DNA from 2 places in the Arthrobacter sp. JUb119 genome. Region 2 is predicted to be linked to the other one. Evidence: predicted binding sites of a transcription regulator. Region 2 holds the regulator's gene; the other holds the start of a gene.
What was found. The regulator HspR, encoded in region 2, represses chaperone genes until heat shock. The targets are predictions, from matches to a motif close to AAGTTGAGTCNNNNNGACTCAACTT.

Region 1: M2368_RS12330 (ATP-dependent Clp protease ATP-binding subunit) is a predicted target of HspR. The motif match lies at 4,255-4,279, and genes of this name have one in related genera.

Annotation. Positions count from the first base shown of each region.
Region 1 covers NZ_JANUFE010000004.1:185,538-200,834, forward strand. Annotated here, with positions in the region: gene M2368_RS12315 (GNAT family N-acetyltransferase) at 154-570, opposite strand; gene M2368_RS12320 (hypothetical protein) at 580-1,167, opposite strand; gene M2368_RS12325 (VOC family protein) at 1,172-1,528, opposite strand; gene M2368_RS12330 (ATP-dependent Clp protease ATP-binding subunit) at 1,679-4,237, opposite strand; gene M2368_RS12335 (response regulator) at 4,367-5,041, opposite strand; gene M2368_RS12340 (sensor histidine kinase) at 5,355-6,539, shown strand; gene M2368_RS12345 (hypothetical protein) at 7,167-8,372, opposite strand; gene M2368_RS12350 (NAD(P)/FAD-dependent oxidoreductase) at 8,696-9,973, shown strand; gene M2368_RS12355 (NAD-dependent epimerase/dehydratase family protein) at 10,077-10,931, opposite strand; gene M2368_RS12360 (MFS transporter) at 11,008-12,252, shown strand; gene M2368_RS12365 (LexA family protein) at 12,336-12,752, shown strand; gene M2368_RS12370 (Y-family DNA polymerase) at 12,742-14,034, shown strand; gene M2368_RS12375 (glycoside hydrolase family 3 N-terminal domain-containing protein) at 14,104-15,297, shown strand, end outside.
Region 2 covers NZ_JANUFE010000007.1:124,670-139,966, forward strand. Annotated here, with positions in the region: gene M2368_RS16590 (chorismate-binding protein) at 1-628, opposite strand, end outside; gene M2368_RS16595 (low molecular weight protein-tyrosine-phosphatase) at 615-1,124, opposite strand; gene M2368_RS16600 (LysE family transporter) at 1,264-1,887, opposite strand; gene M2368_RS16605 (MarR family winged helix-turn-helix transcriptional regulator) at 1,884-2,396, opposite strand; gene M2368_RS16610 (MMPL family transporter) at 2,526-4,667, shown strand; gene M2368_RS16615 (DEAD/DEAH box helicase) at 4,973-6,514, shown strand; gene M2368_RS16620 (small multi-drug export protein) at 6,706-7,179, shown strand; gene M2368_RS16625 (PLD nuclease N-terminal domain-containing protein) at 7,262-7,480, opposite strand; gene dnaK (molecular chaperone DnaK) at 7,730-9,583, shown strand; gene M2368_RS16635 (nucleotide exchange factor GrpE) at 9,597-10,178, shown strand; gene M2368_RS16640 (DnaJ C-terminal domain-containing protein) at 10,264-11,238, shown strand; gene M2368_RS16645 (heat shock protein transcriptional repressor HspR) at 11,352-11,780, shown strand; gene M2368_RS16650 (GNAT family N-acetyltransferase) at 11,777-12,403, opposite strand; gene trmB (tRNA (guanosine(46)-N7)-methyltransferase TrmB) at 12,454-13,311, opposite strand; gene M2368_RS16660 (YccF domain-containing protein) at 13,438-13,848, shown strand; gene M2368_RS16665 (TerC family protein) at 13,922-15,106, opposite strand.

The sequences.
Region 1 (15,297 bases), on a different contig from region 2:
ATCGGCTGGCGCTGCTTGTTCGGGAGCTGCATTGCACCCTGCTAGAAGCAAAGCCAACGATGACAGGGCAATGACCGAACGGGTGCGCAAGAATAACTCCTCATTATCGATGAATGGTCAGTCTATACAGGCCAGGCAGCGAAGGGAGAGGTGTTACGAGAATTTGGCAAAGGTCCGGATCGCACCGGGACGGAAATCCGACGCTTCCGTGAGCCCCATGGATTCGTAGAAGGCACGTTGCCCGGGTTCATCATCGGTGATCAGGACCAGCTGACGCACATGCTCATATTTCACTAGTACGGCAGAGAACAAAGCACGGCCTACGCCGGTGCGATGCGTAGATGGACGCACCAGGATGTCCTGGACGTAGCAGATGGTGGCATTATCCGAGACCACGCGCACAAGGCCGATTAACTGGTGGTCTACGTCGTAGGCGTAGATTACGCATGCTGAATTCTTCAGGCCCTCAAATAGTACGTCTGGGTTGTCTGTATAGGCGCTCCAGCCCACCGCGTTGTAGAGCGAGAGTATTTGTTCCTCGGAAGGCACCTTAGTGGTGGAGAGTTCCATCGAGTCCTTTTACTGTTGCGGGGAAACCGAAAGGATCTCTGCGTTGCCCAGCAACGGATGCTTCACCAGTTCTGTTTCCAATGTGTGGATGATGGCTTGGGCGGAGTCGCCGTTGTAAACGAACACCGGGCCATCATGCCGGTAGTAGACATCCTCATGCCATCCGATTTCGCCGTCACCCAATGCATGCTGCAGGGCCCTGACTGTTGGCTCCAGATCCGATTCCGATTCGGCCCCAAGCCTGGTTCGAAGCAAAACGTACTCGCTGCCGCCTACTTCGGTGCGTTGTCCATCAATAATCAGCCAGGAACCATGCCCCAGTCCTCCATCGATGAGCGAAGAGAGCAATTCGGAAAACAGCTTCTTCGGTTCGGGGGTGGCCACTTCAAGGTTAATGTCGCTGGAGATCGGCTCCTCAGCCGCGTCCAATGTGGTCTTGGCGCTGATGATGGTTCCGGAAGACTTGTATTTGGGCAACAATGTATCGAGCAGGCCCGCCTCATGATCTTTGCGCAGGCGTTCGGTCATCGGCTGGGCAAAATGGATCTGCACCCGGTGAGTCGAAGCCTCCGATGATTTCCTGGCGAACAGCGACATGTCCTCAGTCCTCGTGTGGGTCGGAAATGCAAAAGACGATTCCGTAAGGATCGCGCATAATGGTCCAGCCAAAAGTGGGATCTTCGGTGTGGTCCTCAACGCGTGTTGCGCCAGCAGCCATGCAACGGGTGACTTCCTGCTCGCGGCTGGTGCTTGCTTCCAAGTCGAGATGAACCCGGTTCTTGCCGGCAGTGATCTCATCAACTTTTTGGAACCCCAACCGAGCGCTGAAGCCAGGGACGCTGATCATGGTGAACCCCGGGTACTGGCCCAGATATTTCCCGCCCAGAACAGCCCTCCACCAAGCCGAGGCAGCTTTCTCGTCAAGGGCATCAAGGGTGATCATTCCAATGTTCGCCATGCAGTCAAAGGTACCGGGAGTCTTCCTGCTTAGCTAGAGGTTGACTGCATTTCTGCCGCTGACTAGCGCACTTTCTAAGTGAAGAAAAGGGGCTTGCTTGGCCGGGACGGAAGTCCCGACCGAGCAAGCCCCTTTATGGGCTATGCCGGCCTAGCTATCGAAGTAGTTTGGCGCGTGCTCGTTGTGAGCAGGTGGAGTCGGCATCTCGACTTTCTTCTGCACCTTCAGCATGCCAGCGGCGTAGTCCACCGAAACGGTGTCACCAGCGGCAAGCGAATCACTGATCAGCAGGTCGGCAATGGCATCCTGTACCTTCCGCTGTACCAGCCGGCGCAGCGGGCGAGCACCGAACTCGGGGTCGTAGCCTTCGTTTGCCAGCCACTGTACGGCAGCGTCGCTCACCTCCAGTTTCAGCTCCTGGTCCACCAAGCGAGCTTCGGTCTCGGCGATGACCAGCTTGACGATCTGGCCAATCTCGGACTGCGAGAGCTTGGAGAACAGCAGTACCTCGTCCAGCCGGTTCAGGAACTCTGGGCGCATGAACTCGCGTACCTTGCCCATGACCTTGGCCCGGATTTCTCCAGCCTCACTGGTGGCATTGGCGGAGGTGAAACCGAAGTTTCCGGCCTTGTTGGCCAAGTACTCGCCGCCGAGGTTGCTGGTCATCAGGATCAGCGTGTTGGAGAAATCGACAGTGCGCCCGGCTGAGTCGGTCAACCGGCCGTCATCGAGTACCTGCAGCAGCACGTTGAACACGTCCGGGTGGGCCTTCTCGATTTCATCGAGCAGCACGACCGAATACGGGTTGCGGCGGATCTTCTCGGTCAGCTGGCCGGGCTCGTCATGGCCGATGTACCCCGGAGGTGCTCCGATCAGGCGCGCCACGGTGTGCTTCTCACCGTATTCGCTCATATCGACGCGAACCAGCGATTCGGCCGAACCGAAGAGGTTTGCAGCCAGAGCCTTGGCCAGTTCGGTCTTTCCGACGCCGGTGGGACCCAGGAAAAGGAACGAGCCGATGGGGCGACCTGCTGGCGACATTCCGGTACGGTTGCGACGCACGGCGCGTGCCACAGCGGCAACGGCATCGTGCTGGCCGATGACCGAAGCATGCAGGGAATCTTCCAGCGAAGCCAAGCGTGCCTTGTCATCTCCCGAGATGCGCGAGGTGGGGATGCCGGTGGATCGGGAGATCACTTCCGAAATCTGCTTCTCATCCACTACCCGGGTGACCCCTGCATCGCCGGCCTCCTCAGCAGCCTTGATGCGCGCGGTCATCTCCACGATGTGGTCACGCCATGCGCCAGCTTCTTCGAATCGTTCCTCGCCGATAGCGCGTGACTTCTCACGCTCGGCGTCTACCAATTCGGCACGCAGGGACTGCACATCCTCGGCATCTCCGGCAGCGATGGACCGCCGGGCACCGGCGATATCGATCAAGTCGATGGCCTTGTCAGGAAGCTGGCGGTCGTTCAGGTAGCGGGCAGAGAGCGTCACCGCGGCCTTGAGCGCTTCGGGGGTGTACTGCACCTGGTGGTGATCCTCGTAGGATTCGCGCAGGCCGTCCAAAATGGCCAGTGCAGTTTCCTCCGACGGCTCGGCGACAGTAACCTTGCCGAAGCGCCGAGCCAGCGCGCTGTCCTTCTCCACCTTGCGGAACTCATCGAGCGTAGTGGCGCCGATCATGTGCAGCTCGCCACGCGCCAAACGCGGCTTGAGGATATTTGCGGCGTCCATATTGCCGGACTCGCCAGAGCCTGCACCGACCAGCAGATGCATCTCATCGATGAATATCAGCACCTGCCCCTCGGCTGCGGCTACCTCGTCGAGCAGGCCGGTGAGCCGCTGCTCGAAATCTCCGCGGTAGCGGGTTCCGGCGAGCATGCCCGGAAGATCAATGGAGATCAAGGCCGCATTGCGCAGTTGGGCTGGTACCTGGTCATCGATGATGGCGCGGGCCAGGCCTTCGGCAATGGCGGTCTTGCCCACGCCGGCCTCGCCAATCAGCACAGGGTTGTTCTTGGTGCGACGGGCCAGGATTTCAATAACCTGATCCAGTTCCTCCTTGCGTCCGATCACCGGATCAATCTGGCCGTCGGAGGCCAGTAGGGTCAGATCGGTTCCGTAGCGTTCGAGCATGGACACGTCGGACTCGGAATCGGACTGGTTCTGGGCATCGTTTTGGCCACGCTGGGCCTGCTCCATGGCGGCTTGCTGCAAGGACTGGCCGGTGATGCCGTGCTGCGCCAGGAGCTGGCTGACCGGAGATTCCGGGTTGAAAACGAAGGCCAGGAAAAGATGATCAGGGTCGATGTAGGTCGAACCGTAGTTACGAGCAACCTGATAGGCGTCAAAGAGGCTGCGCTGAGCTGCCGACGATAGGTGGGATGGCTTCTCGCCCTTCTCCTGGGACTTGGGCATGCGCGCGATGGCATCTGCACTCAAAGCCTCGATGTCGATACCCATGGCGGTCAGGTGCTCGCCGACTGGTTCGGTGCGCAGCAGAGCCATCAGGAGGTGCAGGGAATCAATCTCGTCGTGGCCATGCTCCTGGGAAATCGCTGCCGCGGTGGCTACCGCTTCGTGGGTGCGGGCGGAAAGCAGGCGCGTGAGGTCGATGGGACGTGCTGCCTGAGCACGTGAAGACAGGAATCGAGAGAGGAATTCCTCAAACGAGCCATCTGACGGTGCGCCGAAAAATGCTGGCAAGTGAGCCTCCTAATAGAAACTTGAGCGGTCTATGCTCATGTTCAACGCATATGGCGCGCAGATATTCCCGAACCAGCCGGGCAAGGTGTCAAAGAGGTTGACTTCACACTAATAGCTGGAAAGCAGGCGCTAGTCTTTGGGGATTTCGATAAGGCCCATACGCGCGGCCGCAACCAGGGCCTGGACCCGATCGCGAACATTCAGCTTAACGAAAATCTTCGCCATATGGGTTTTAACCGTAGTTTCGGAAATAGTCAGAGTTCTTGAAATCTCGGTATTGTTTAGCCCGCGTGCGAGCAGTTTTAGAATCTCGAATTCCCGATTGGTAATTCCCAAGTCATAGGCCAGTTCTTGAATGTCTTGGGAATTATCCCGGTAAGCTTCGCGAACCGCAGAAACTAGATCAGAAGAAACCGACGGGGAAATGGCTGCAGTTCCTTGGTGAACGGCATGGATCGCATGAATAATTTCATCTGGTTCAGAGTCTTTTACCAAGTATCCGCTGGCCCCAGCGGTCAGTACCGGAACCAGGTAGTCGTCAGAAGAAAAGGCGGTAATGGCAAGCACGGAGGGGCTGTCTTCGGCAGATTTGATTGCTTTAGTAGCGCTAACCCCGTCCATTATCGGCATCTGCAAATCCATGAGCACAACGTCCACTTGATTGCCGCTGCAATACTCGACGGCGGCCTGCCCATTTTCAACAGAATTAACCGTTACAATTCCGGGGTCTGTTGCTAGGATTGTGCCCAACGCATGCCGAATTAGAGGTTCATCATCGACAATAAGGACCTTTATTTGTTCCATCTGATTCCTCTGATTCGATGCGGGTGGCCTCATGTTGGCCTGTTCACCTGAAAGTATATAAGTTGATCTGATGTGGAGTTTGTTATGAAGGGTTTGAAAATGCTGGCCGTAGCAGCATTAGTTCTGGCACCATTGACCGCCGTGGCAGCTCCTGCATCTGCCGCGAGCTCTCCAGCCTCCAGCAGTGGCAACGTTGCTACTCCTGCTGGCTTTGGCTCAGCCTTCTCGGAGTGGTTCTGCAAACGCTACGGCGTCGCCTGCCCATAACGCGGTTTATTTGACTTGATCATCTGAGCCGGGAATTATTCGGCATATGAATGGACGACTAAAGGACACCCTGACCAAGCTCTTCGCTGGTCGGGGTGTCATTGTTTGGACTGGTTTTGCGGTTCTGATCGCGGTTTCCAGTAGCGAGTTCGTGACTCTGCTGGAAGACGGATTTAGTGGTTCGTCGGATATTTCGGTTCGAGGCGCGTTGCTCGGCGTAGGACTGTGCGCAATTCTTGCGCTTGGTCTTCGCTGGGTTGCCGTATCCGTCGGATTGTTTGTGGCAGTTGCCTATTTCTTCCTCACGGACGGCGCCTTGTTCTTCTGGACTGTCGTTTCATTCATGATTTTTTCGGCGCTGGCAGCTACGGCCAGTGCCATGAGCGTTAGGGCCTTATTCCTAACCTTGTCCGCAGCGTGGATGGTGCAGTTCGGCATCCAGTCCGGGCAAGACGCGGTTCTGCTTGTCGGGATTGCCCCGTTGACGGCGATGGCGTTCTTCTTAACGAGGAATATTTACTTGCTGCGCGAGAAGAACGAGCTCGCTCTTCGGCAAATGCATACGGTCAAAGAGCAGACTCGTCTTGCTGTCGACCGGGAGCGAAAGAACATTGCCCGGGATCTGCACGATATTGTCGCGCATGACATCACGGTCGTGGCCATGCAGTCGAAGGCCGCGAAGTTCGCAAACGATGGTCAGAAGGCCCTCGAAGCTCTGGATGTCATCGCCAAACTGAGTACTGAGACTTTGCACGATTTACGCCTGATGCTCAATGTCCTGAGGGCTGATGGGACCATGGCAGATCCCTCGTCCCAGGGCATTGATAAGCCGGCCGCTACTACTGTTTACGCGCTTCAGGGTGCAGAACTTTTCGTTCAGAGGCTAAAAGAGGCAAATTTCGAGGTGAGCTCCACCACTGACGAGAAAATTTCCGAATTGCCCCGTTCTGCACAGACTGCGATTTATCGGGTCATGCAAGAAGGTACAACAAATGTGATAAAGCACGGTGCCTTGGGCGGGAAGTGCACCTTCGAACTCACGGTCCAAGGGGCAGAGGGCATCCTGGAAATTACTAATCAGATGGGGAATTTCGACAAGAAGGCGAGTGGGTTGCCCGAAGGCGGGACAGGCCTGATTGGCATGGGTGACAGGATGCGTGCATTTGGTGGAAAGTTTGCAACCAGTTCCGAAAACGGTGTTTGGGCACTGCGCGCAAGCATCCCGTTCTGACCCCTACCCTCCTACTAAAGTATGATTTCGGATTTTCGCAGGACGCGATAAGTTAGACATGTATCGGTGAAGACCGATCACCGGGAAGGTACTTGGTGGTGTTTTGCGAGTGGCATCACTAAGGATCCGAGGGTGATTAAAAGGTACGTTGCATTGCGTAAACGGACTGATCTTTCATCGGCGCTGTGCCCCCATCGCACGCCGTTGTCTGTCAGTAATGCAACGTACCTTTTATAACTTAAACCCAGCCCGTGTTTCTGCGTTCTGCCTCACACCTCAGGTCGGAATGGGCCTGCGTGGCGGGGTTTTGCGCCTATGGAGAGCATTTCCTGTCTGGGAAGCGAGAGCGCATGAGTACCCAGGCAGATACGGTTGTTTGGCAACAATAAGGCCTGGCCGTGGAGCCTAAGGGCGGCTTTGATAGCAAGACGGCAGATGCTGCGATCAACGCAGAAGCAACCGCAGATTCTTTGGCCGTGAAGGCCGGCGAACCAAGCGGGGCCCATGGTTCGATCGCCTGCTATGGCACGACGCCGAGCTGGCCACGCGCAGCTCCTAATCGATGAAGCAACGGCAAAGGGTGCGAGAACTCGAATTAGTTCTCGCACCCTTTGCCGTTGCTGGTGGTTAAGCCTCGGAAGCCTCTGCCTCTTGGGTGTCTTTCAAAACATGATCAGAAACCTTGGCCAGCGCTCGTTCCAGTGAAGAGCGCAAGACCACAGGAATCGTGATCTCGTCATTAATCTCGACAAGGCCTTCGCGCTCGAAGACGCGCAGCAGGGACTCGACCTGGGGGACAACCTCCTCAAGGCTGGCAATCAGGTGATGCTGCTCGGCGGGAAGGTCATCTTCGGTCGGAACTTGCAACGCGAACTCGGCACGTGGCGGTGTCGATGATGCGGCATTGCTCAACACGCCGGCCACCATCTCGGCGATCTGCGCCTTGCCCGGCTGCTCCAAGGTGTTGATCAGGATGTGCGAGTAGAGAACCTCTGCAATCAGCTCCTTGACCAAGCGGGCGCCTTGTCCGCTGGATGCCAGCAGCGCATCGCTGAGCGACTCGGTTGGGGTTGCGTTCGGTTCCTGGTAGCGCAGCATGGCCGTGCCGATCAGGGCGTCCCAGTATGCCGATAGGCGTGGAACGTCGGCCAGCGAAGAAACGGCAGTGCCGTCTTCCGGCTCCCATTGGGCATCCTCTGGAACGCCGGCGGATTCATCGACCTTGACGAACAGGCCCAGCGCGCTGGCCGCATCCTGCAGCGTATCGCCGGTGAGTACGCCAGCTGGGGTGGTCGGCTTGCCTTCGCCAACCCAGCTGATCAACTCGCGAGCCGCAAAAACGAAGGGCATCGCTTCGAGGCTGCCGTTGGCCTCATCATCTTCGAGATAGGGTGCCACGATGGGTGAATCGCCAGCCATGCGGGAGAGGAATTCGAAAGTCTGCTTGAAGTCATCCACGCTTCCGCCGAAATTAGCGGTCGTGCCCAGGAAAGTCAGGTAATGCTTGAGGATCGCAGCGCTGGCTTCCGAAACTTCCTTGCCCAGCGACGTCAAGTGGCCCAGCTGTTCACCCAGAATCGTCGGATCCAGGGTTTTGACGTCAACGCTCTGGCGCAACTGGGCATGCACGGTCAGCAGGGTAGTGAGCCCTTCGAGCGCTGCGCGGGTCTCGCTGGCTGCCTGGCCCTCTTCGTGGAAGTGGCGGAAGAGCGAGGACTTGAACGGCTGAAGAGCTTGGCGCACTTCGGATTCAAAAGGCACGCTGCTGGCGCCGGAACGGCGGGCTGGATGACCCTGGGCAGGCTTCTTCTTGGCTGGTTTACGTGAGGCCATGAGTGTGGTGCAGTTCCTTAGAAATGGCTGATCGGCGGGATTGGTAATTCGCTTCTCTCCAGTCTACGCAGGACGCGCTGGGGGAGAAGTTCCCGATGGGCGATAGTGATGCAGCCTCTGGGGAAAGTGCCCGTACGGGAGGAAGTACTTGTTGAAAGTTCGGAATAGGCAATCATTTACCGCAAGAAACACGAACCTCCTGCCGGTGTGGTGGCGCTCACCGTCGAATCGTCAGGACGCGTTGATTTTCCCTGGGGATCGCGCGACAGTGAAGACATGCGGGCTCGTGTGGAGAGGCCGTCGAAATGCTAGGAGAGTGGATCATGGCTGGAGTAGGCGTGCCAGATCATGTCGTTGTTGTAGGCGCTGGCTTTGTTGGCCTGTCGACCGCTTGGTACCTGCAGGAAACGGGCATTAAGGTCACCGTCGTGGATCGCGGCGGCATCGCGTCCGGTTCCTCTTGGGGTAACGCCGGCTGGTTGACCCCGGCCCTGACCCTGCCCATCGCGGAGCCTGCAATTTTCAAGAACGGCCTGAAGATGATGCTCGACCCGGCATCCCCGCTGTACATTCCGCTGAAGGCCGATGCCAAGTTGCTCCGCTTCCTGATCGGTTTTGCCTGGCACTCGACCCCGAAGAAGTGGGAAGAAGCCATGCGGGTCTACTCGGAAATCGGCGCAACCGGTTTGGATGCCTTCGACGAAATCGCGCAGGCGACTTCGGCAGGGCCGGGCGTGCAGGAGCCGACCAAGCCGGCAAATCCATTCTTGACCGGATTCACCTCGCTCAGCGACCGCGATGCGCTGCTGCATGAATTCGAGATGATCGAGAAGACCGGCGGCGAAGTTGATTACGAATTGCTCACCGGCGACGAGTTGCGCGGCATCGAGCCGACCCTGTCCAATAAGGTCGCTGCGGGCGTAGCCATCAAGAACCAGCGCTACATCAACCCGCCGAAGTTCATGGATTCACTGGCCGAATCCGTCATCGCCCGCGGCGGCGACATCATCGGAGCCTTCAACGTCACCGATGTGCGCGACAATCGCGGCTCGGTCACCGTCATCGGTTCCGAAGGCCGTTCAATCACCGCGGATCACGTGGTGCTGGCTACCGGTGCTTGGATGACCGACATGGCCAGCAAGTTCGGTGTGAACGTTGTGGTTCAGGCAGGCCGCGGCTACTCGTTCACCGTGGAGCCGGAACACATGCCAACGCACCCGATCTACTTCCCGACCCAGCGCGTTGCCTGCACCCCGCTGGGCGATCGTTTCCGCATCGCCGGCACCATGGAATTCCGCGACGCCAACCACAAGCTGGAGCCGAAGCGCATTGAGGCCATCGTTGCCGCTGCGACCCCGGTCTACCAGGGGATTAACTGGGAGAACCGCAAAGAAGAATGGGTGGGTGGACGCCCATGCACCGCGGACGGCATGCCACTCATTGGCCAGACCGGATCCTCGCGCGTGTCGGTTGGCGGCGGCCACGGCATGTGGGGCGTTGCGCTGGGACCGCTGACTGGCAAGATCCTGGCTGCCCAGATTGCTGGCCAGCAGGTTCCAGGCATCGCCCGGCACTTCAACCCCTTGCGCAAGGGGTTCTAAGCGTTTCGGTCCACACCCGGAACGAAATAAAACAACCGGCTTGCGGTGCATCATGGCGATGCGCTGCAAGCCGGTTTTCCTTTAAGGCTGTCTTTTACGCGCTTTAGGCATGGCGGGTTGATGTCCCGGCAAGGATCGCGCGGTAGCCTTCGGCAAATCCTGGATACTGCAGTTCAAGCCCGCTGGCTAGCAGCTTGGAATTATCGAGCCGGCGGTCGGCAGCACGTCGTGCCGGGGCTTGTCCTGCCTCTTCCGGCGCAGGCAAACCAAGTTCCTTAGCCAAAAACTGGTAGACCTCGCCTAGCTGGGCTGGGGTGCTGTCACTGGCCAGGTAGAGGCCAGCGGCTTGCTCTCCCAGCGCCGCAACGTGAACGATGGCCGCGGCCAGGTCATCGCGGTGGATGCGGTTGGTCCAATGCGAGCCCGCGGGAATCTGTGCGGCTCCGGCAGTGACGTGATCGATGAGCCGGGTGCGGCCCGGGCCGTAGATTCCCGACGCCCGCAGGATTGTTACCGGCAGGCCGCTGCCGGCGAGCGCTGCCTCGGTGTGCGCAAGGACCTGCGCGGTGGGGCTAGCTGGGGCAAGCGGTGCTGATTCGTCGACGAGTTCTCCGTTGGCGCCGCCCATCACTGCGGTGGAGGAGATGTAGATAAGCCGGCGAAGATTGGGGCATTGGGCTGCCAGCCGTGAAGCCAGTTCTTTGGCGACCTGCAGATAGCCGCGCGTGTAGCCATCGGCATCGCGGGTGGCTGGCACGGGAGTGAGCACGACGATTTCGGTCTGCGGATCGATGCTTGGCCACTGGGCGGCATCGAGCAGGTCTACGCTGTGGCCGGTAAATCCTGCGGGCAGCTTCTGGCTGTTGCGCCGCCAGCCGGTGACGCGATGGCCCTCCTGCTGGAGCCGCAGTCCTGCCTCGGTGGCGACATCTCCGCAGCTGACCAGTAATACTTTCACGAGACTCCTTTGGCGCGATATGTCCTCGGAGGCGAATCCCCCTACCCATAGACTAGAACCTTTAGGCCAGCGTGGCATGCGCGCGGAGGAAGGGGGCCAGGTGCAGTCTTCGGTGCGTTGTGTCCTGTTCTGCGTGGTTGCATTGCTCTCCATGCTCGGCGAGGGCATGGCGGTCTTTGCCTTGACCCTGGAATCCGCGGATCAGTTGGGGTCCTGGGGCGTAACCGCGTTGTTCCTCGCCGGCTTGGTTCCGCCGATCCTTGCCGCCCCGGCTATAGGGCGTTGGGTGGACGGGGCAGCCCTTTTCAGGGTGTGGATCCTGAACCTGTGCGTGCATGTGGCGATTTTCGCGGTGATGGCCATTGCCTCCAATATCTTCGCGAGCCTCGCCTTGATGCCTGTGGCCAGTATTTGCGCGGTGGTTAACGGAGCGGTCATTTTCAAGATCATTCCGCGCATCCGCGGAGGCTTCAGCATTGCTCGTGCCAGCAGCTTCCTTGTCGTAGCGACGTCCCTGGCGGGAATCATCGCGCCGGCGATAGCTTCACTCGTCTTCGCGAAAGCGGGGATCGGCGCGGTGCTTTGGTACGCGGCGGCAGGATTCCTGGCACTGGCCCTGGCGGCCATCTTCCTGTCCCGCTCGCAAGCCGCCAACGGGAAAGGAGCAGACGCAGGGAACGAGCCGGATCCGGGTGGACCGGTATCGCCCGGTGGAGCTGCATTGACGCGCAATCCACAATTGCGGATCTTGCTGCTCCCGGTGGCGGCGATCGTGCTGTTTACCGCAGCAGAAGGCGTTTCGGGGGTGTTCTACCTGCGCGGGATCACCGATAACGACACTGGATACGCGGTATTGCTCGGTGCCTGGTCCGTGGGCGCAGTGTTCGGTTCCCTGCTGGGAGGCAATCGCCGCTTCGGTACCCGAAGCGCCTTGCCGATTCTGCTCGGTGGAGGGCTGGTGGGCGCCGCGATCCTCACGGAAGGGCTCTGGTCCAACGCGGCTGGCCTGGCCTTGGTGTTCCTTGCCGGCGGGCTGGGCAATGGACTGCACAATACTGGAGTACGAACAGCCATTTACGAATACGTGCCGGAATCCCGCCATGGTGCTGCTTGGGCGCAGCTGCGGATGCTCATCAACATCATGGTCGCATTGGGCTATCTCATCGGCACCCCGGGATTGCTGATTGGCCCGGCCAGGGCAATTATCGTGGTCTCCGGTGCCGCGACGCTGCTGGTTATCGTTGTATCCGCCGCGCTGTACAGCTGGAAAGCGCAGGCCAAGGTCCATGGGAGGACCTCTGCTACGGAATCCCGGGGGTAGCGCGCTCGCCGGAAACATGAAGGTTGCTGGATAACGCGCTACAATTCAAGCATTCGAATATTTGTACTAGAAAGTGGTGGGGTGTGGCTGAAGAACAGGAGCTGATGCCTCCGGGAGCAACCCAAGGGCCGGTCCAAGCGGTATCCGCGATGGGTTTCCCCTCGCCAGCACGCGATTATTTTGACGGTGGACTGGACCTGAACCGGTTGCTGGTCCGTGACCGTGTCTCCACCTTCATCATGCGCGTCTCGGGCCACGCCATGCGGTCAGCTGGCATCTTCGACGGCGATGAAGTGATCGTGGACCGATCGCTGGCCGTGCGCCACGGCTCTGTGGTCATCGTCAACCTCAACGGGCAGATGCTGGTGCGCCGCTGGCAGATTGACGGCCACGAGGTTGGGCTGCTCAGCGATGAATCTCCCCTGCCCGTGGTACTGGCCGAAGGCGATGAGGTCAGCGTCTTCGGCGTCATTACCAGGTGCCTGCATCATGTCCGCTGACCACGTATCCCTGGTGGACGTCAACAATTTCTACGTCTCCTGCGAGCGGGCCTTCGACTATTCGCTGCGCAATCGTCCCGTGGTGGTGCTGTCGAACAATGACGGCTGCGTGGTGGCCCGTTCCCAGGAAGCCAAGGATCTGGGCATTCCTACCGGAGAACCCTTCTTCAAGGTCCAACGCTATATGGACTCCCACAACCTTGCGGTGCGGTCAAGCAACTATGAACTGTACGGGGACATTTCTGCCCGGGTCATGGAATTGCTCGGACGCTTCGGGACCTGGCACGAGGTGTATTCCATCGATGAATCTTTCGTCGGCCTGGAAGGCAACCTGGAGCAGGTGCGCAGCACCGCGGCCCAGATCCGTGCCGCCATTGACAAGACTATCGGGGTGCCAGTCTGCGTGGGTGTCTCATCCACCAAGACCCTGGCGAAGCTGTCCAACCATATTGCCAAGCACAATCCGGGACTGGGCGGAGTCTGCGTCCAGCAGCTCATGGATCCCGAGGTCCTGGGCAGTATCCTGAACCGGGTTCCAGTCACCGATGTCTGGGGCGTGGGCCGCAAAACCGGTGCCAAGCTGGCAGCCATGGGCATTGAATCCATCGCGGACCTGCAAGCAGCTGACCCTTTGGCGATCCGCAAGAAGTTTTCTGTCGTCTTGCAGCGCACGGTCTTCGAACTCAACGGGCAACGTTGCATCGGTCCGGTGGAGGAGCGCGCGGACCGCGGCCAGGTCATGTTCACCCGTTCCTTCTCCACGCCGGTGCGCACCTATGAAGCGATGGAAGAAGTCATGTCCATCTATGCGCAGAAGGCTGCCGGCCGCTTGGCGCGCGAAGGCCTGTACGCTTCATTGCTTACCGTCACCGCGGGCACCAGCCGCTTCGCCCGGGGAGAAGCCTCATTCCCCAGTGCCCAGGTGCGCCTGTCGCGTCCGACGCGGGATCCCATCGTGCTCAGCAAGCTGGCAATTGCCGCGATGCGGGATCTGATGAAACCGGGGATGGACTATGTTCGCGGGGGAGTGATCCTCTCCGGGCTCAGCGATTCTCCGGGCGAGCAACAGCTGGACCTCTTTGGCCAGAGTCCCGATCCGGCTGCCGAGGAACAAGAAAACGTCTCGTCGGTAGTCCAGGACATCTCCCTGCGATTCGGTGCCAAATCCATTGGACTGGGGCATGCCGGAATGGCCAAAATCCCTGAATGGTCGATGAAACGAGAGCATATTTCGCAGCGCTACACCACCGACTGGGATGAACTGCTGGTGGTGCGTGCCTAGCGTTCTGCCAACGGCAAAAGGTTCTCGGCTCTTCGGCAACTTCGCAGTTTACGGTGGGAGGATGATCTCATGACTACCCGTGCCAAGCAGCTCATGTCAGTCGGAATCCTGATGACGGTGATGCTCGCTAGCTGCAGTGCGCCGAATGCCCAAGAAGCAGCTTCGAGCAAGTCCGCTGGCAGTTCCAGCAGCCCGAGCAGTACGAGGACTCCTGCGCAGCAGGCAACTCCCAGCCCGTCCGGCAACTCCGGGGCCGAAGAAAGCCCATCGCCTAGCCGCAGCCAGGAACCCTCGCTGCGCCAGCAAGCAGAAGCGCTGGCCGACGAGCTGAGCGCCAGCGAACAGGCAGCGAGCCTCGTGATGGCCGGTGTCCCGGCAACAGGAGCAACCGCTGCGGAAATTTCTGCGATGAAGAAGCAGGGAATTTCCAATGTCTTCCTGCGTGGCCGTTCGCAACTGCCGGTGAAGCAGACCGCCGCCCAGGTCCAGGAAATTACCCAGGGCTTGGAGTCCGGCATTCCCGGGCAATTGCCGGCCTGGGTGGCCACCGATCAGGAAGGGGGCTTTGTCCGGGTGCTCCAGGGCCCCGGTTTCACCGAACTGCCGACTGCGTTGACGCAGGGAGGGTGGCCTGTATCGAAGCTGGAGCGTGAAGTGGGCGCCGCCGGGAAAGAACTGGCTGAAGCCGGCATCAACGTGAATCTGGCTCCGGTGGCGGACGTTGTTCCGGCCAGTATCGGCACCGGCAACGCACCCATCGGCTACTTTGGCCGCGAATACGCGCATGACGCCGCGGGGGTCTCCAAGGCCATTTCGACGGTGAACGAAGCGCTGCGCTCCGAAGGCGTGCAACCGGTAGTCAAGCACTTCCCCGGATTGGGCCGGGTCGCTGGGAACACCGATACCAGTACCAAAGTGACCGATACGAAGATCGATGCGGACTCCAGCGATCTGCAGCCATTCGAGCAGGCTATCGAGCAGGGCAAGTCCTGGGTCATGGTCTCCAACGCCCGCTACTCCCGGCTCGATGGAAAGAACGATGCACCGTTCTCTTCGAAGATCATCACCGGATTGCTGCGTGAGCAAATGGGGTATGGGGGAATCGTGATTTCCGATGATCTCTGTGAAGCCAAGCAGGTCGGCTACCTGCCGGTGGGCGAGCGCGCAGTGAAGTTCGTGGCCGCCGGCGGAACTGTTCCGCTATGCGTTAAATCGGCTCCGGCCATCACCATGGCGAAGGCCCTGGCAGCCGAGGCCAAGGCC
Region 2 (15,297 bases):
GCGCCTCGTAGCTCTGGCGGAAGGTTGGGGCAGTGGGGGACTGGTTGGAGCGGAGGCAAAGCTGGCGCATCATGGCCGGCAGGTAGCGGCAGGAACGCGCCCAGATCTCGATGGGGTCGTGGTCGCCAGCGGCATCAATGATCAGGGTTGCTGCGGCGTGCGGCTGATGGGCCAGCAGGTACCGTTCCTCTTGTTCGGCCCACATCTGCCAGTACGGACGGTAGGCCTGTCCATCGCGTGCCAGCGCCCGATCGCGGCGGAAGCTTTCGGGTGCTTCCAGCCAGATCCCGATATCGAGGAATTCTCGGGCGTCGGAATGGATCGCTCCTACGCCTTCGATGATCACTACCTCGGCCGGAGTGAAGTTCTTGGATGCGCCAAGGGCACCCGCGGCCCAGTCCCAGGTGGGGTAGGTGATCGTGTTGCCTGCTGCGAGCTGAGGCAGGATCCGGTGGTAGAGATCGAAGGACCGGTGCAGCCCGTCCCAACCGTGGTAGAGCTCTTCGAGGCGCAAAATAGCTATGGAGGCGGTGGCTTCCAGGTATTTCGCTAGGTCTGTTGCAAAGGTGCTTTTGCCGGATCCGGAACGCCCGTCAATGGCAATCAGCGTTGGTCTAGCGGTTTCCACGAGAGGCGATGTTACTCCGCACGTAATCTACAAGGGCAGGCAGGGAAGCAGAAATGAGTTTCCAGGTCTCGCGGAAGTCTCCGGCATCACCGTACCAGGGGTCATAGATGCCCTGCTGGTCGTGCGGGGAGCTCGCGGTTCCCGGATCAAAGGAACGGAACATCCGCAGTTGCGGACGTTCGCTCGGATCGATTTCGGCCAATTCGGGAACGAGTTCCTCGAAGTGGTCGGTGTCCATCGCCAGTACGAGATCCATCTTGGCGATTTCGTCCGAGTCGATCTGGGCGGCAATGTGCTCGGATGCATCAAGTCCATGGCTGCGCAGAGTACTGGCAGCACGCTCATCGATGCGCTTGCCGACTTCACCATCGGTGATGGCTCGCGATATGACCTCGACCTGCGAGACCTCGGCATCCTTGAGCGCATTCTTGAGCATGTACTCGGCCATAGGCGAACGGCAAATATTTCCCGTGCACACGATCATTATCCGGAACATGGCATCAGTCTATGGGCACAAGGCGATTCGATCGATAGCTACGCGCCCGTTTCCCGGCAACAAATCGGCAACGATTCGGAAATTGGCCCGGGAATCGGTTCACGGCTAGGAGTTCTGCGGCAAGAGCGGGGCGAAAATGCTAGTGCATGAGCAGCAGGAGCGCGGCGACCAGGATGAACAGTACGCCGAAGAGGACGTTCAGCAACTTGGCGCCGCGGTAAGTAGCGGTGAAGCGCTGGAAGGTGCGGGCCGTGCCGGCAAAGAAGAAGAACATCACCGCGATGTCCACCACGATGACCGTGCCGATGAAGATGGCGTATTGGGCCAGGAGCGGCTGATCGGTGCGGATGAACTGCGGGGTGAAAGCCAAGAAGAAGACGATGGCCTTCGGATTGAGCAGGTTGACCAGGATGCCCCGGTTGAGCATGGACCAGCGGGTCAGGCGGTGCCCGGTGCTGGTTCCATCGGAGGCGACCTCCGGCTTGGAGAGCAGCATGCGGATACCGAGATACACCAGATAGGCAGCGCCTGCGTAGCGGATGATGGCGAACAGCAACGGCGAGCTGGCCACGAGCAAACCGACTCCGGCGGCAACGATCACCACATGGATCAGCAAGGCGATCTGCTGCCCGAGCACGCCCCAAATGGAAGCACGCCAGCCTTGGCGCATCGAATTGCTCATCGTGTTGATGGCTCCGGCGCCGGGGGTGAAGCTGATGACGATGCAGGCGCTGAGAAGGGATATCCAGAGTGAAAGGGTCACTGCTTAAGGCTAGTGTCCGTCGCGCTCTTGGCTGGTTTCGTTGCCCGCTGTGTTACGACTTCTTCGCGCGCGCTGTCCACGCCGGCGACGGCTTCTGCCATGAAGCGGGCTATGACCTGCAGCTGCTGTTCGTCGTAGTGGCTGATCACTTCCCGCATTTTGGCACCTAGCGGCATGAACATTTCCATGCCCTTGCCGCGGGCTTTGGGTGTCATGGCGATGCGGATGACACGGCGATCCCGGTCCGAGCGCTGGCGCTCGATCATTCCCAGTTTTTCCAGGCGGTCGAGCATGGCGGTGGTAGCCGGAGAACTCAGTTGCAGGTCGCGGCTCAGGTCGCGCGGGGAAGGCAGAAGGCTGCGCTGCTCGTATTTCATGATGATCGACAGCGCATTCATATCCGTGCGGTGCGTTGCGTAAAGTGCTCCGGTGGACTCAACGTAGCGGTCCGAGGCTTGGCCGAATTCCTGCAGGAGCATGACCAAATTGTGCTGTTCTCTTGCGCTCATAGGCGCAATCCTAGTCGGAAAAGCATTTAATAGCCTGGGAAGTATTTCTACGATGGAAGTAAGTCTTGTAGTATGGCATTCGGATCGCCCTTTGATCCACCGCCAGCAATCACGAGTGAGGACGGATCAGTGGCGCATGTAGCGAAAACCGACCAGCCATCGGGCAAGAAGCGATTGGACAAGAAGGGTATCGGCATCAGGGCAGGAATCTACGCCCTGCTGATCATCCTCTGGCTGGGTGTAGCCGGAATCGGCGGCCCGACCTTCGGCAAGCTTTCCGAGGTCCAGACCAACGACCAGACCTCCTTCCTCCCGGCCACCGCCGAAGCAACCGAAGCCCTGGAATGGCAGAACAAATTCCGCTCCACCGAAGCAATCCCAGCGGTGGTCCTGCTCACCAGCGATGGCGAGGTCAGCAAGGAAACTGCTGGAGGGATCGGCGAGGCGCTGAAGGACTTCACGCATCTGGACGGGCAGATCACCGGGCCCTTCCTCTCCGAAGACGGCAAGGCCGCTGAATTCATCGTTCCGGTCTCCGGCGAGGTGGAGGCCGATACCGGAGTCGAAGAGCTGCGGGCGCTCCTGGCTGCCGAGAAGCCCGAGGGCACCACCGCCTATGTCACCGGGCCGGCAGGCTTCAGCGCCGACCTGGTCGAGGCCTTCGGCGGCATCGACGGCGTGCTGCTGGGCGTGGCCCTGGTAGCTGTGCTGGTGATCCTGCTGCTGGTCTACCGTTCGATCCTGCTTCCCTTCACGGTGCTGCTCACCTCGGTCGTCGCGCTGTGCGCGGCAATTGTCGCGGTGTACTTCATGGCATCCGAAGGCTGGATCCGGCTCGACGGCCAGGCCCAGGGCATCTTGTCCATCCTGGTCATCGGTGCGGCTACCGACTACTCGCTGCTGTTCGTGGCCAGGCACAAGGAAGCGCTCATGGCCGGCCAGGACAAGTGGCAGGCCGTGGCTTCCGCATGGAAAGGCTCGCTGGAACCGATTGTCGCTTCGGGCGGCACCGTGACGGTGGGCCTGCTGTGCCTGCTGTTCTCCGATCTGAACTCCAATAAGGCACTGGGACCCATTGGCGCCTCGGGCATCATCTTCTCGATCGTTGCCGCGTTGACGTTCCTGCCGGCGGTGCTCGGCTTGCTGGGACGGGCCGCTTACTGGCCCTTCCCGCCCAAGCCGGTGGCCGTGGACGCCCAAGGCCAGGAGAAGGAAGGCCTGTGGGGCCGCATTGCGCGGTTCGTTGCCAGCCATCCGCGCCCGATCTGGATCATCACCGCTCTGGTGCTCGCCGTGGGAGCGCTGGGCATGACCCAGCTCAAGGCCCATGGCGTGCCGCAGAGCGAGCTGGTGGTAGGCGGTTCGGAGTCGCGTGACGGGCAGATCGCCCTGGGCGAGCACTTCCCTGGCGGCTCGGGATCCCCGGCCACGGTGATTGTCGATGAAGCCGAAGCGCAGACGGCCCTGGAAAAGGCCCTTGATGTCACCGGCGTGGATTCGGCCTACTTGCAGGCTGAAGACGGCGGACCGGCCATGGCCGCCCGCGGGGCCGAGCCAATGAGCGTCGAAGGCCGCAACCTGATGTCGGTGACGCTGGCCGATGCGGCCGACTCGGATGCCGCCAAGCAGACCGTGGTCGAGCTGCGCGAGCAGCTGCATGCGGTCGACGCCGACGCGCTGGTCGGCGGCACCACTGCGACCCAGCTCGATACCAATGAGACGGCCATCGCGGATCTGTTCAAGATCATTCCGATTACCCTCCTGGCCATCTTGCTGATCTTGATGTTGCTGCTGCGTTCCATTCTGGCTCCGGTGCTGCTGATCCTGACCACCGTACTGTCCTACGGCACGGCGATGGGTGTCAGTGCGCTGGTCTTCAACAATGTCTTCGGCTACGTGGGTGCCGATCCATCCGTACCGCTGTTCGGCTTTGTCTTCCTGGTGGCGCTGGGCGTTGACTACAACATCTTCTTGATGACCCGTGTGCGCGAGGAATCCTTGAAGCGCGGAACCCGTGAGGGCATGCGGGTGGGCTTGAAGGTCACCGGCGGCGTGATTACCTCCGCCGGCGTGGTGCTTGCCGCTACCTTCGCCGCACTGGGTGTGGTGCCAATCATGTTCCTGGGCCAGTTGGGCTTCATCGTGGCCTTCGGGGTGCTCTTGGATACCTTCGTCGTGCGAAGCCTGCTGGTGCCGGCGCTGGTCGAAGAAATCGGACCAAAGGTCTGGTGGCCCTCGAAATTGGCGAAGAAGGAATTCGAGCTGAATTAGGCAGCGCGGCGGCCTGTCCCGGGAGCCCTAGTGGTGAACGTCTCCCGGGGCAGCAGTGCAAAGCGGGGCCGCTCACAGACGGGCCCCGCTTTCGCACTGTAGTATGGATACTTGTGCGTCACCGGAAAATTCTGTGGCGCATGCGTCGACAGTTTAGATTTCCCTCCTGTGAATCGCCCGGAAAACCTCCGCCGGTCCACTTTTGGCAGCAGGCCTTCCTTGGCCTTGCATGTTGCGGACTTCCTCCTGGCTCGGCGAAACCCAACGCCTGAAGCAGGCGTGCGAATCAGAGAGAAAGTTTGAATATGTCCGTAACTTTTAGCGCCCTCGGCGTGCCCGAATACCTGTCGAAGGTCCTTGCTGCCAGCGGAATCGAAGCCGCTTTCCCGATCCAGGAAGCCACCTTGCCTTCGACCTTGGCCGGCGGCGACGTCCTGGGCCGCGGCCAGACCGGCTCCGGCAAGACTTTGGCCTTCTCGCTGCCCCTGGTAGCCCGGCTGGCAGATCGCCCACAGCGCCGCAAGGCCCGTTTCCCACGCGCGCTGATCATGGCTCCAACCCGTGAACTGGCGACCCAGATTGCCAAGACCGTTGACCCCCTGGCAAAGGCCGCAGGCCTGCGTACCACCGTGATCTACGGTGGCGTGGCCCAGAGCCGCCAGGAAAAGGCCATGAGCGAGGGCGTGGACATTGTCATCGCCTGCCCGGGCCGCCTGGATGACCTGATCAAGCAGAAGGTCGTGGACCTGTCCCAGCTGGAAATCTCCGTGCTGGATGAAGCCGACCACATGGCCGACATGGGCTTCCTGCCTGTAGTTCGCCGCATCATGGACCGCATGCCAACCGGCATCCAGCACATGCTGTTCTCCGCTACCTTGGACAACGGTGTGGACAAGGTGGTCAAGCGCTACCTGAGCAACCCGACCATTCACTCGGTGGATGCACCCAAGGCCGCTGTGAACACCATGGAGCACCACGTCTTCGTCATCGGCAACGATGATAAGAAGGACCTGATCCGCGTTCTGGCCCAGGGCACTGCCCGTCGCATCATGTTCATGCGCACCAAGCACCACGCCAAGAAGATGGCGCTCACCCTGTCCAAGGCTGGCGTTCCGGCGGTAGACCTGCACGGTAACCTCTCGCAGAATGCCCGTGACCGCAACCTTGCTGCTTTTGCTTCAGGCGAGGCGAAGGTTCTTGTCGCCACCGACGTTGCCGCTCGTGGCGTGCACGTTGATGGTGTGGAGCTGGTTGTCCACGTTGATCCACCAGCAGAGCACAAGGCCTACACCCACCGCTCCGGCCGTACCGCACGTGCGGGTTCGGATGGAACTGTAGTGACCATCTGCACCCCTGATCAGCAGGGCGACGTTTCGACTTTGCTGAAGCAGGCCGGACTGAAGGTGCCTTTCGAAAAGGTCAACCTGAATTCTCCGGTTGTGGCCAAGGTCGTCGGCGAAGTTGCCGAGCCGGTTGCCTACGTTGCTCCGGTTCAGCAGAAGCGCAATCCTGCCAAGAGCAAGCCTGCCGGTGAAGGTGCCGGCCGCGGTGGCCGCGGCCAGCGCCCGGCGCGTGGCGCCAAGCCAGCTGCCGAAGCCCAGGGCCGTGGCGGCGAACGCCGCCGTACGGAACGTGACGGCGCTAGCCAGGGCGAGCGTCCAGCGCGCAGCGCTCGCGGTGCGAACACCGACCGTCCAGCCCGCGGCGCACGAGGTGCCAACGCTGAACGCCCGTCGAGCCCTTCGCGCTCACCGCGAACCGGCGGCCGCAATGCCGCTGGCGGTGCAACCGGTGGCCGTTCGCGTGGCCCGCGTCGCGCATCGAGCCCGGCTGGTCGCGGCAACTAGGCGCTGGCACTAATCCTTGCGGAGTACTCCCTCGCATCCATCCCAATGGATGCGGGGGAGTTTTGCGTTAAACCCGGGAATTTGCGCGTCAAAAGTTTAGATCTGCTGGCTGATCCCGTTTCGACTAGGCGATACATAGGATTGAAGCAACGAGCCGCCGATTAACCTTCACCGCTTCAGGAGCACCAGCCATGATTGAATCCCTGCAGAATTTCGCCGCGTCCTTCCCGGAGCCACTGCAATTCTTGGCGGTTGCCTTGCTAGCTGCCATTCCGCTGATCGAGTCCTACTTTGGTTCGGCCATTGGCGTGGTCATCGGTGTTCCGGTGGTTGCTGCCATCGCCACCGCCGTGATCGGCAACGTGATTTCCATGCTGTTGTTCGTCAACAGCGCCCACGCCGTGCGCAACAAGGTTCGCAAGGGCAAGGACTCGGAGAAGAAGGAACGAAAGTTCGAGAAGCTGCGCCGAGCTTTCGATAAATACGGCATTGCCGGGGTGAGCCTTCTGGGGCAGACCATCCTGCCTTCGCAGGTGACCTCGGCTGCCTTGGTCTCCTTCGGCGCCAATAAGCAGAAGGTGATCATCTGGCAGATCATCTCGATTATCTTGTGGGGCACCGCGTTTGGCGTTCTGGCTGCCCGGGGAATTAGCCTGATGGGCTAACCGGAACTCGCTGAAAGCGAACAAGCCGTCCTCGAATGACCGAGGACGGCTTGTTTTCCAGTGGCTATGGAATGCCAAGGGATTACTTGCGGCGTCCAAAAGCAAAATAGGCGATGGGGCCAAGGAAATTGATCATGCTGGCCGCTGCCCATGCCGACTTTGGACCCTTGACCTGTTCGGCGGGGCGCTTGTGCAAATCCCGCAGTGCCGCAACCATCAAGGTCAGCTCGGCAATTGCCGCAGAGGCGACCGCGATCTTTCCGCCCGGTGGCAGATCCTGAAACTTGCGCTTTGTTTCCATGAGGTGGCTCCTAGCTGCCGCTTTTCCCGCCCGCTGGAAGCGTTGAAAGCGGATGAATGAAAAATTTTTTCAGGACGGGAATTATTCTCTCACCACCGCAGTTGAAATGAGCAGAACGCAAAGTTGAGTCACCTTCGCTCAAGTTGATTTGACAGCCGAAAGCGGCTGAGTAAACTTGAGTGCAGAACGCTCAATGAGGATAAATGTCCTCAGCGTTAGTACTTTCAACCAAGGCAAAGGAGAGCCATTATGTCGCGTGCCGTAGGTATCGACCTAGGAACCACCAACTCCGTCGTTTCCGTGCTCGAAGGTGGTGAGCCAACCGTTATCGCAAACGCGGAAGGCAACCGCACTACCCCGTCGATCGTTGCTTTCTCGAAGAGCGGCGAAGTCCTGGTTGGCGATATCGCCAAGCGCCAGGCCGTCAACAACATCGACCGCACCATCGCATCGGTCAAGCGTCACATGGGTACCGATTGGACCATTGACGTTGACGAGAAGAAGTACACCGCTCAGGAAATCTCGGCTCGTACCCTGATGAAGCTGAAGAACGACGCTGAGTCGTACCTGGGCGAGAAGGTCACCGACGCGGTGATCACCGTTCCTGCATACTTCAACGACGCAGAGCGCCAGGCCACCAAGGAAGCTGGCGAGATCGCCGGCCTGAACGTCCTGCGCATCGTCAACGAGCCAACCGCAGCTGCGCTGGCTTACGGCCTGGAAAAGGGCCAGGAAGACGAGCTCATCCTGGTCTTCGACCTCGGTGGCGGCACCTTCGACGTTTCCCTGCTGGAAGTCGGCAAGGACGACGACGGCTTCTCGACCATCCAGGTCCGCTCCACCGCAGGCGATAACCGCCTGGGTGGCGACGACTGGGATCAGCGCATCGTGGATTGGCTGCTGGCCCAGGCCAAGGCCAAGGGCGCGGACCTGTCCAAGGACAAGATCGCGCTGCAGCGCCTGAAGGAATCTGCTGAGCAGGCCAAGAAGGAACTGTCCTCGGCTACCAGCACCAACATCTCGCTGCAGTACCTCTCGGTGACCCCGGAAGGCCCAGTGCACCTGGACGAGCACCTCTCGCGTGCCAAGTTCCAGGACCTGACCAAGGACCTGCTGGAGCGCACCCGCAAGCCATTCAACGACGTCATCGCCGAGGCAGGCGTCAAGGTTTCGGACATCGCCCACGTGATCCTGGTTGGCGGTTCCACCCGCATGCCAGCCGTTGCCGAACTGGTCAAGGACCTGGCCGGCAAGGAAGCGAACAAGGGCGTGAACCCAGATGAGGTTGTCGCCGTGGGCGCAGCGCTGCAGGCAGGCGTGCTGAAGGGCGAGCGCAAGGACGTTCTGCTCATCGACGTCACCCCACTGTCCTTGGGTATCGAGACCAAGGGCGGCGTGATGACCAAGCTGATCGAGCGCAACACCGCGATCCCGACCAAGCGTTCGGAGACCTTCACCACCGCCGAGGACAACCAGCCTTCGGTATCCATCCAGGTCTTCCAGGGCGAGCGCGAGTTCACCCGCGACAACAAGGCGCTGGGCACCTTCGAGCTGACCGGTATCGCACCGGCTCCTCGCGGCATCCCGCAGGTTGAGGTCACCTTCGACATCGACGCCAACGGCATCGTGCACGTATCCGCCAAGGACAAGGGCACCGGCACCGAGCAGTCGATGACCATCACCGGTGGTTCCTCGCTGTCCAAGGAAGACATCGAGCGCATGGTCCAGGAAGCTGAAGCACACGCCGAAGAGGACAAGGCACGCCGCGAGGCCGCTGAGACCCGTAACGCCGCTGAGCAGGCTGCCTACTCCGTAGACAAGCTGATCAAGGACAACGAAGACAAGCTGCCTGAAGAGGTCAAGACCGAGGTCCAGGCTGACGTCGACGCCCTGAAGGCTGCCCTGGAGAAGCAGGACAACGACGACGAGGTCAAGGCCGCGTTCGAGAAGCTGCAGGCATCGCAGACCAAGCTGGGCGAGGCAATCTACGCCAACGCGCAGGCCGAGGGCGCCCAGGCTCCTGAGGGCGAGCAGGCACCGAACGCTGATGAAGACATCGTCGACGCCGAGGTCATCGACGAAGACGAAGCCGACAAGAAGTAAGGAGTTTAGGAATATGTCCGAGGCAAAGGACCAGAACGAGAACTCCGGCCAGGAGCCGGAGAACCAGCCAGAGGCCGCCAACGAGCAGCCAACCGCTGACGCCCTGGGTCAGGCCGAGGCGATCCTGAACGAAGCTGCTGCTGGCGCTGAAGCCGATTCGGCGCAGCCGGAAGAGGCCGGTGCGGTGGAAACCGAACTGCGCAACGACCTGCTGCGCCTGCAGGCCGAATACGTCAACTACCGCAAGCGCGTGGAACGCGACCGGGCCGTAGCGCGTGAAAACGCCGTGCAGTCCGTGCTCAACACCCTGCTTCCGGTGCTTGACGACATCGATGCGGCACGAGCCCACGGCGACCTCGCCGACGGCCCGTTCGCATCGATCGCCAACAAGCTGGATGGAATTCTGGCTCAGCATGGCCTGGAGCGCATCAACGAGGCCGGCGTGGAATTCGACCCGAACATCCACGAAGCCCTGCTTCGCCAGGCTGTTGACGAGATTCCAGCCGACCACGTGGGACAGGTGCTGCGCACCGGTTACCGCAAGGGAACCATCATCCTGCGTGCAGCTCAGGTGCTGGTAGCAACCGGCGAATAGCCACGAATAGCACAATCGATACTGCCCACTGCCGAGTCTTCGACAGTGGGCAGTGTCGAATTGGCACTGAAAGGATGGGGCCCTGATGGCAAGTCAGGACTGGATCGAAAAAGACTTTTACGCCATTCTGGGCGTCTCCAAGGACGCCAGCGAGGCGGACATCAAGAAGGCGTACCGCAAGCTTGCGCGCAAGTACCACCCGGATACCAACCAGGGTGATGCGGCCGCTGAAAAGAAATTCAAGGACATCTCCGAAGCCAACTCGGTGCTTTCGGACAAGGAAGAGCGCGAGCAGTACGACGCGATCCGCGCCATGGGCGGCGGAGCGCGATTCTCTGCTGGTGGCGGACCGGGCGGCCCCGGCGGGCAAGCCGGCTTCGAGGACATCTTCTCCAACCTCTTCGGAGGCGGCGGAGCGGGCGCACGTGGCCGCGGCGGGCAGCCGGACTTCTCCGACCTCTTCGGTGGTGGCGGCGGTTTCGGTGGCGGCGGCTTCGGCCAGAGCGCACCACCGCGCAAGGGTGCTGACCGCACGGCGAGCACCACGATTTCCTTCTCCGGATCAATTAAGGGCACCACCATTGGCCTGCGCGAGCAGAATGGCGCGGTCATTGACGTGCGCATACCGGCGGGCATCAAGGATGGCCAGTCGGTGCGCGTGCGCGGCAAGGGCCAGCCTGGTGCTGCCGGCAACGGCGACCTGCTGGTCAAGGTCAAGGTCAGCGAGCACCCGTTCTTCAAGCGCGAAGAGAACAACATCCGCATCCACGTGCCGGTGACCTTCGCTGAAGCGGTGCTTGGAGCAAAGATCCACGTACCGACCCTGGACGGGGATTCCGTTGCGGTGAAGGTTCCCGCTGGATCCAACTCCGGGCGCACCTTGCGTCTGAAGGGCCGCGGCGTGAAGACCTCCAAGGCCACCGGCGATCTGCTGATCGTCCTGGATGTCGCGATTCCGCAGAACCTCTCGGATGCTGCAAAGAAGGCCGTGGAGGACTTCGCATCAGCCACCGAGGGCGAGGATCCACGAGTGGATTTGGCTGCCAAAGCCAAGCTCTGAACCCAATAGGCTGTCTTCCCTGCCCCGTCATCGAATTGGCTGGGCAGGGAAGATAGACTCGAAGGCAATAGGGACCGAATCCAAGGTCCTTGCAGAAAGGTGGTAGAAGCAACGTGAACGGGGAGTACCTGCGACCTGTCTTCGTCATTTCCGTCGCCGCGCAACTTGCAGACATGCATCCGCAGACGCTGCGCCAGTATGACCGCATTGGTTTGGTTTCGCCCAGCCGCCAGAGCGGAAAGCAACGCCGCTACTCGCAGCGCGACGTATCACTGTTGCGCCAGGTGCAGGCCCTGAGCAAGGAAGGCGTCTCGCTCGAGGGCATCAAGCGCATCCTGGACCTGCAAGATCAAGTCGCCTATCTGCAAACCGAAGTCAATGGGCTTCGCCAAGAACTTTCCGCCGTACGCCAGGGCCAATCTCGCATCTTCGCTGCGGGCACCGCTGGAGGCGACATCGTTTCGTTGGCTAGGGGCATGCGCCCTGAACGCCGTGAACCGACCGTGACGCTGTTTACCGCGCGCCGCGCTATCGGACGCTAGATCCGTCCGTGCCGGGCCAAGCGCGCTTCCAATTGGGTGCGCACGGCAGGCCATTCGTGCGGGAGTATTGAGAACATCACCGTATCGCGCAGGGTGCCGCTCTTTGGATCATATTTGTGATTGCGCAGCACGCCATCCTGCTTGGCGCCGAGCCGTGCAATCGCGGCGCGTGAAGCGGCATTGTGCCAGTGCGTGCAGAAAGCCACTGAATAGCAATCCAGTTCCTCGAAAGCCCGGCGCAGCAGCATGAACTTGGCAGCTGGATTGATCCCGGTGCCTTGGGCTGGCATGGCCAGGAACGTTGAGCCGATTTCCACGCGGTGATTTGCCGCGTCGATATTCAAGTAAGTCGTGGCCCCCACCGCTTTGCCGGTGGACAGGTCGATGATCGCAAAGGGAGCCATCTCGCCAGTTTCCTGCAATGCCAAGCGGCGCTGGATATCCAAGCGCATGGATTCGGCCGATGGAGTGGTGGCAAACCACGCTTCATCCAACTGGCCGTTGGCTGCGAGCTGGATCAGATCCGGGGCGTGGTCCATTGACAATTGTTCTAGCCGCACCCCGGCATAGTCCATTCTCGGAGCTTGGGCGTAGTGCAGACTTTGCGCAGAAGAAGAGGCCATGGAATCCATCCTATGGATTCCATGGCCTCTTCAATGCTTTATTTCGGCGACTAGCCGATGCGGGTGTACGCCAGATCGAAGACCAGACGACCAGCCTTGAGCGCCTTGCCTTCGAAGCTGGTCAGGATCCGGCGCTCGAAACGCGGGGCCCAGCCACCCTGGGCATCGGTGAATTCTGGCTCGGGGTCGAAGCCTTCCATGCCCTCGCGGCGCACCTTGGTCAGGTTGCTCTCAGTGCCGGACAGATTGCCATGATGCTGGTTCTCGAAGTCCGGATGGGCTTCGAGGACTTCGCGCATTTGCTCGGCGTAGTTGGACCAGTCGGTGGCCAAGCGCAGGGTGCCTCCCGGCTTGAGCACGCGGGAGACCTTGTCCAGGAACGAGGCCTTGATCAGGCGACGCTTATGGTGGCGCGGCTTGTGCCATGGATCTGAGAAGAAGATCCAGATCTCATCGGCGCTGTTCTCGTCCAGCATGACATCCAGAACCTCTGGGGCATTGGCCTGCACTGCGCGGACGTTGGTGATGCCGAAAGACTCGACCTTCAGCATCAGCTGGGCCAGGCCCGGACGGTAGACCTCAACGGCGAGGTAGTTGCGCTCGGGATCATCCTTGGCGGCGTTGGCGATGCATTCGCCCAGGCCGGTGCCGATCTCCACGATCAGCGGTGCGGTGCGTCCGAAAGCCTCGGCAGGATCGAGCTGGAAGTCATCGGCAACCGAAGTGTCGGCGATCTTGCGGGGCGGCTCAATGACGTACTGATCGGCATTGCGCTCCCAGGCGCTGGCACGGCGGCCCTGCAGGCGGTTGCCGCGGCGCACGAAGGATACCGGCTCGGCACGGAAAAGGTCTGGGTTCCTAGGGGCAGTGCCGTGGGCTGGGCGCTGCTGCTCGCTCGATTCGCTCATGATGATTAATCCTATCCGAGCAAGCTGCTTCGATGCTTGCCGAACGGTAGGGGATTGGACACCCCTAGAAGAAAATCGGGGGGATCCCCGATGGAGTAAAACAGGCAAAAGACAGAGAATATAACCATGACTGATTTAGTGCGCGGTATTCTCAACATTATTTGGCTGCTTTTCGGCGGCCTGTGGCTGGCCTTGGGCTACGTGTTGGCAGGCATCATCTGCTGCGTGCTGATCGTGACCATTCCATTCGGCATCGCCTCGTTCCGCATTGCCGGCTATGCGCTGTGGCCGTTTGGCCGCACCGTGGTCGACAACGGCCCGGTAGGCGCGTTCTCCACCCTGGGCAACATCATCTGGATCATTTTTGCTGGTATCTGGATTGCCGTTGGGCACGTGGTAACCGCGATCCCGATGTTCATTTCGATTATCGGCATCCCGCTGGGGATCGCAAACTTGAAGATGATCCCGGTTTCCCTGATGCCTCTGGGCAAGGTCATTGTGCCTTCGGACTATTTCATCGGCGGTGTTCGCCGCTAGGCTGCGCCAAGACAGCGAATGGCTGCCAACCCTTGATGGGGTTGGCAGCCATTCGCTTTATGTACGAACCTGATCAGCTCTTGAGGTACTCATCGTGCTGGCGGTGCGCTTCGGCGACCTCGACACGGATCTTGTCCACGTCCTTGGCCTTGTCGCGGTACTTCTTTTCCATGGTTTTCACATACGCTTCTTCCTCCACCAAGGCGCGGTAGATGCGTTCGCGTTCGACCGCGTCCGAGGTGTAGCTCAGGTCGTTGTAGCTGTTGGCATGGCGGCGCAGGTTGCCGATGGCAGTCTGGGCCTTGCCTGCCTTGCTGAACAGCGAAGCGAGAATTGTCAGCACCAGGACGCCGATAATGACGCTCAGCGACAGGCCGGTGCTGATTTCAATGACCATCACGTGCTCACCATCATTGATGAATGGCAAGTTGTTCTCGTGCAGTGCATGCAGGATCAGCTTCACGCCGATGAATGCCAGGATTGCTGCCAACCCGTAGGACAGGTAGATCAAGCGGTCCAGCAATCCGTCGAGCAGGAAGTAGAGCTGGCGCAGTCCCATGAGCGAGAAGGCGGTAGCCGTGAACACGATGTAGACGTTCTGGGTGAGTCCGAAGATCGCAGGGATGGAATCCAGAGCGAAGAGAATATCGGTACCGCCGATGGCCACCATGACCAGCAGCATCGGAGTCAGGACCTTCTTGCCATCGATCTTGGTGAACAGCTTGTCGCCGTCATAGTTGTCGGTAGTGTGGAATAGCTTCTTGGCGATCCGGATGATGAAGTTGTTGGCCTCTTCGGATTCGTCATCCTTCTTCAGCAGGTTGCCTGCGGTCAACAGCAGGATCAGGCCGAACAGGTAGAAGACCCAAGCGAACTGGTTGATCAGCGCCGCGCCGACAAAGATGAAGGCGGTACGTGCGATCAGCGAGAAGACGATGCCGAAGAGCAGGACTTTCTGCTGGTCTTCGCGGGGTACGCGGAAGCTGGCGATGATAATCAGGAAGACGAACAGGTTGTCGACCGACAGGGCCTTCTCGGTAATGTAGCCGGCAAAGTACTCGGCACCCATGTCGATTCCGCCGAAGACCAGCACCAGCACACCGAAAACGAGGGCCAAGCCAACATAGATGCTGGACCAGATCGCTGCTTCACGCAGCGATGGAACGTGGGCCTTGCGGATGTGGAAGAAATAGTCGAAGGCCAGAAGGGCGAGAATCACGACAATCGTGATGCCCCAAATCATAGGGGAAACTCCCATAGGGATTCCTGCTTTCGTAAGTAGCGCGCGAACGCATCTGAGTAAGTCTCTTCACCGACCCCGGGGCTGGCCGCAAAACCCGGCAGGACCATGAAGTCCTGCGTATTGACGGATTCAACGATTATGAATACTCCCTTACGTTCTACCAGCTTATCCCGATGCGGTGCTTCTGGAAAAATCTTGGTCCGTGG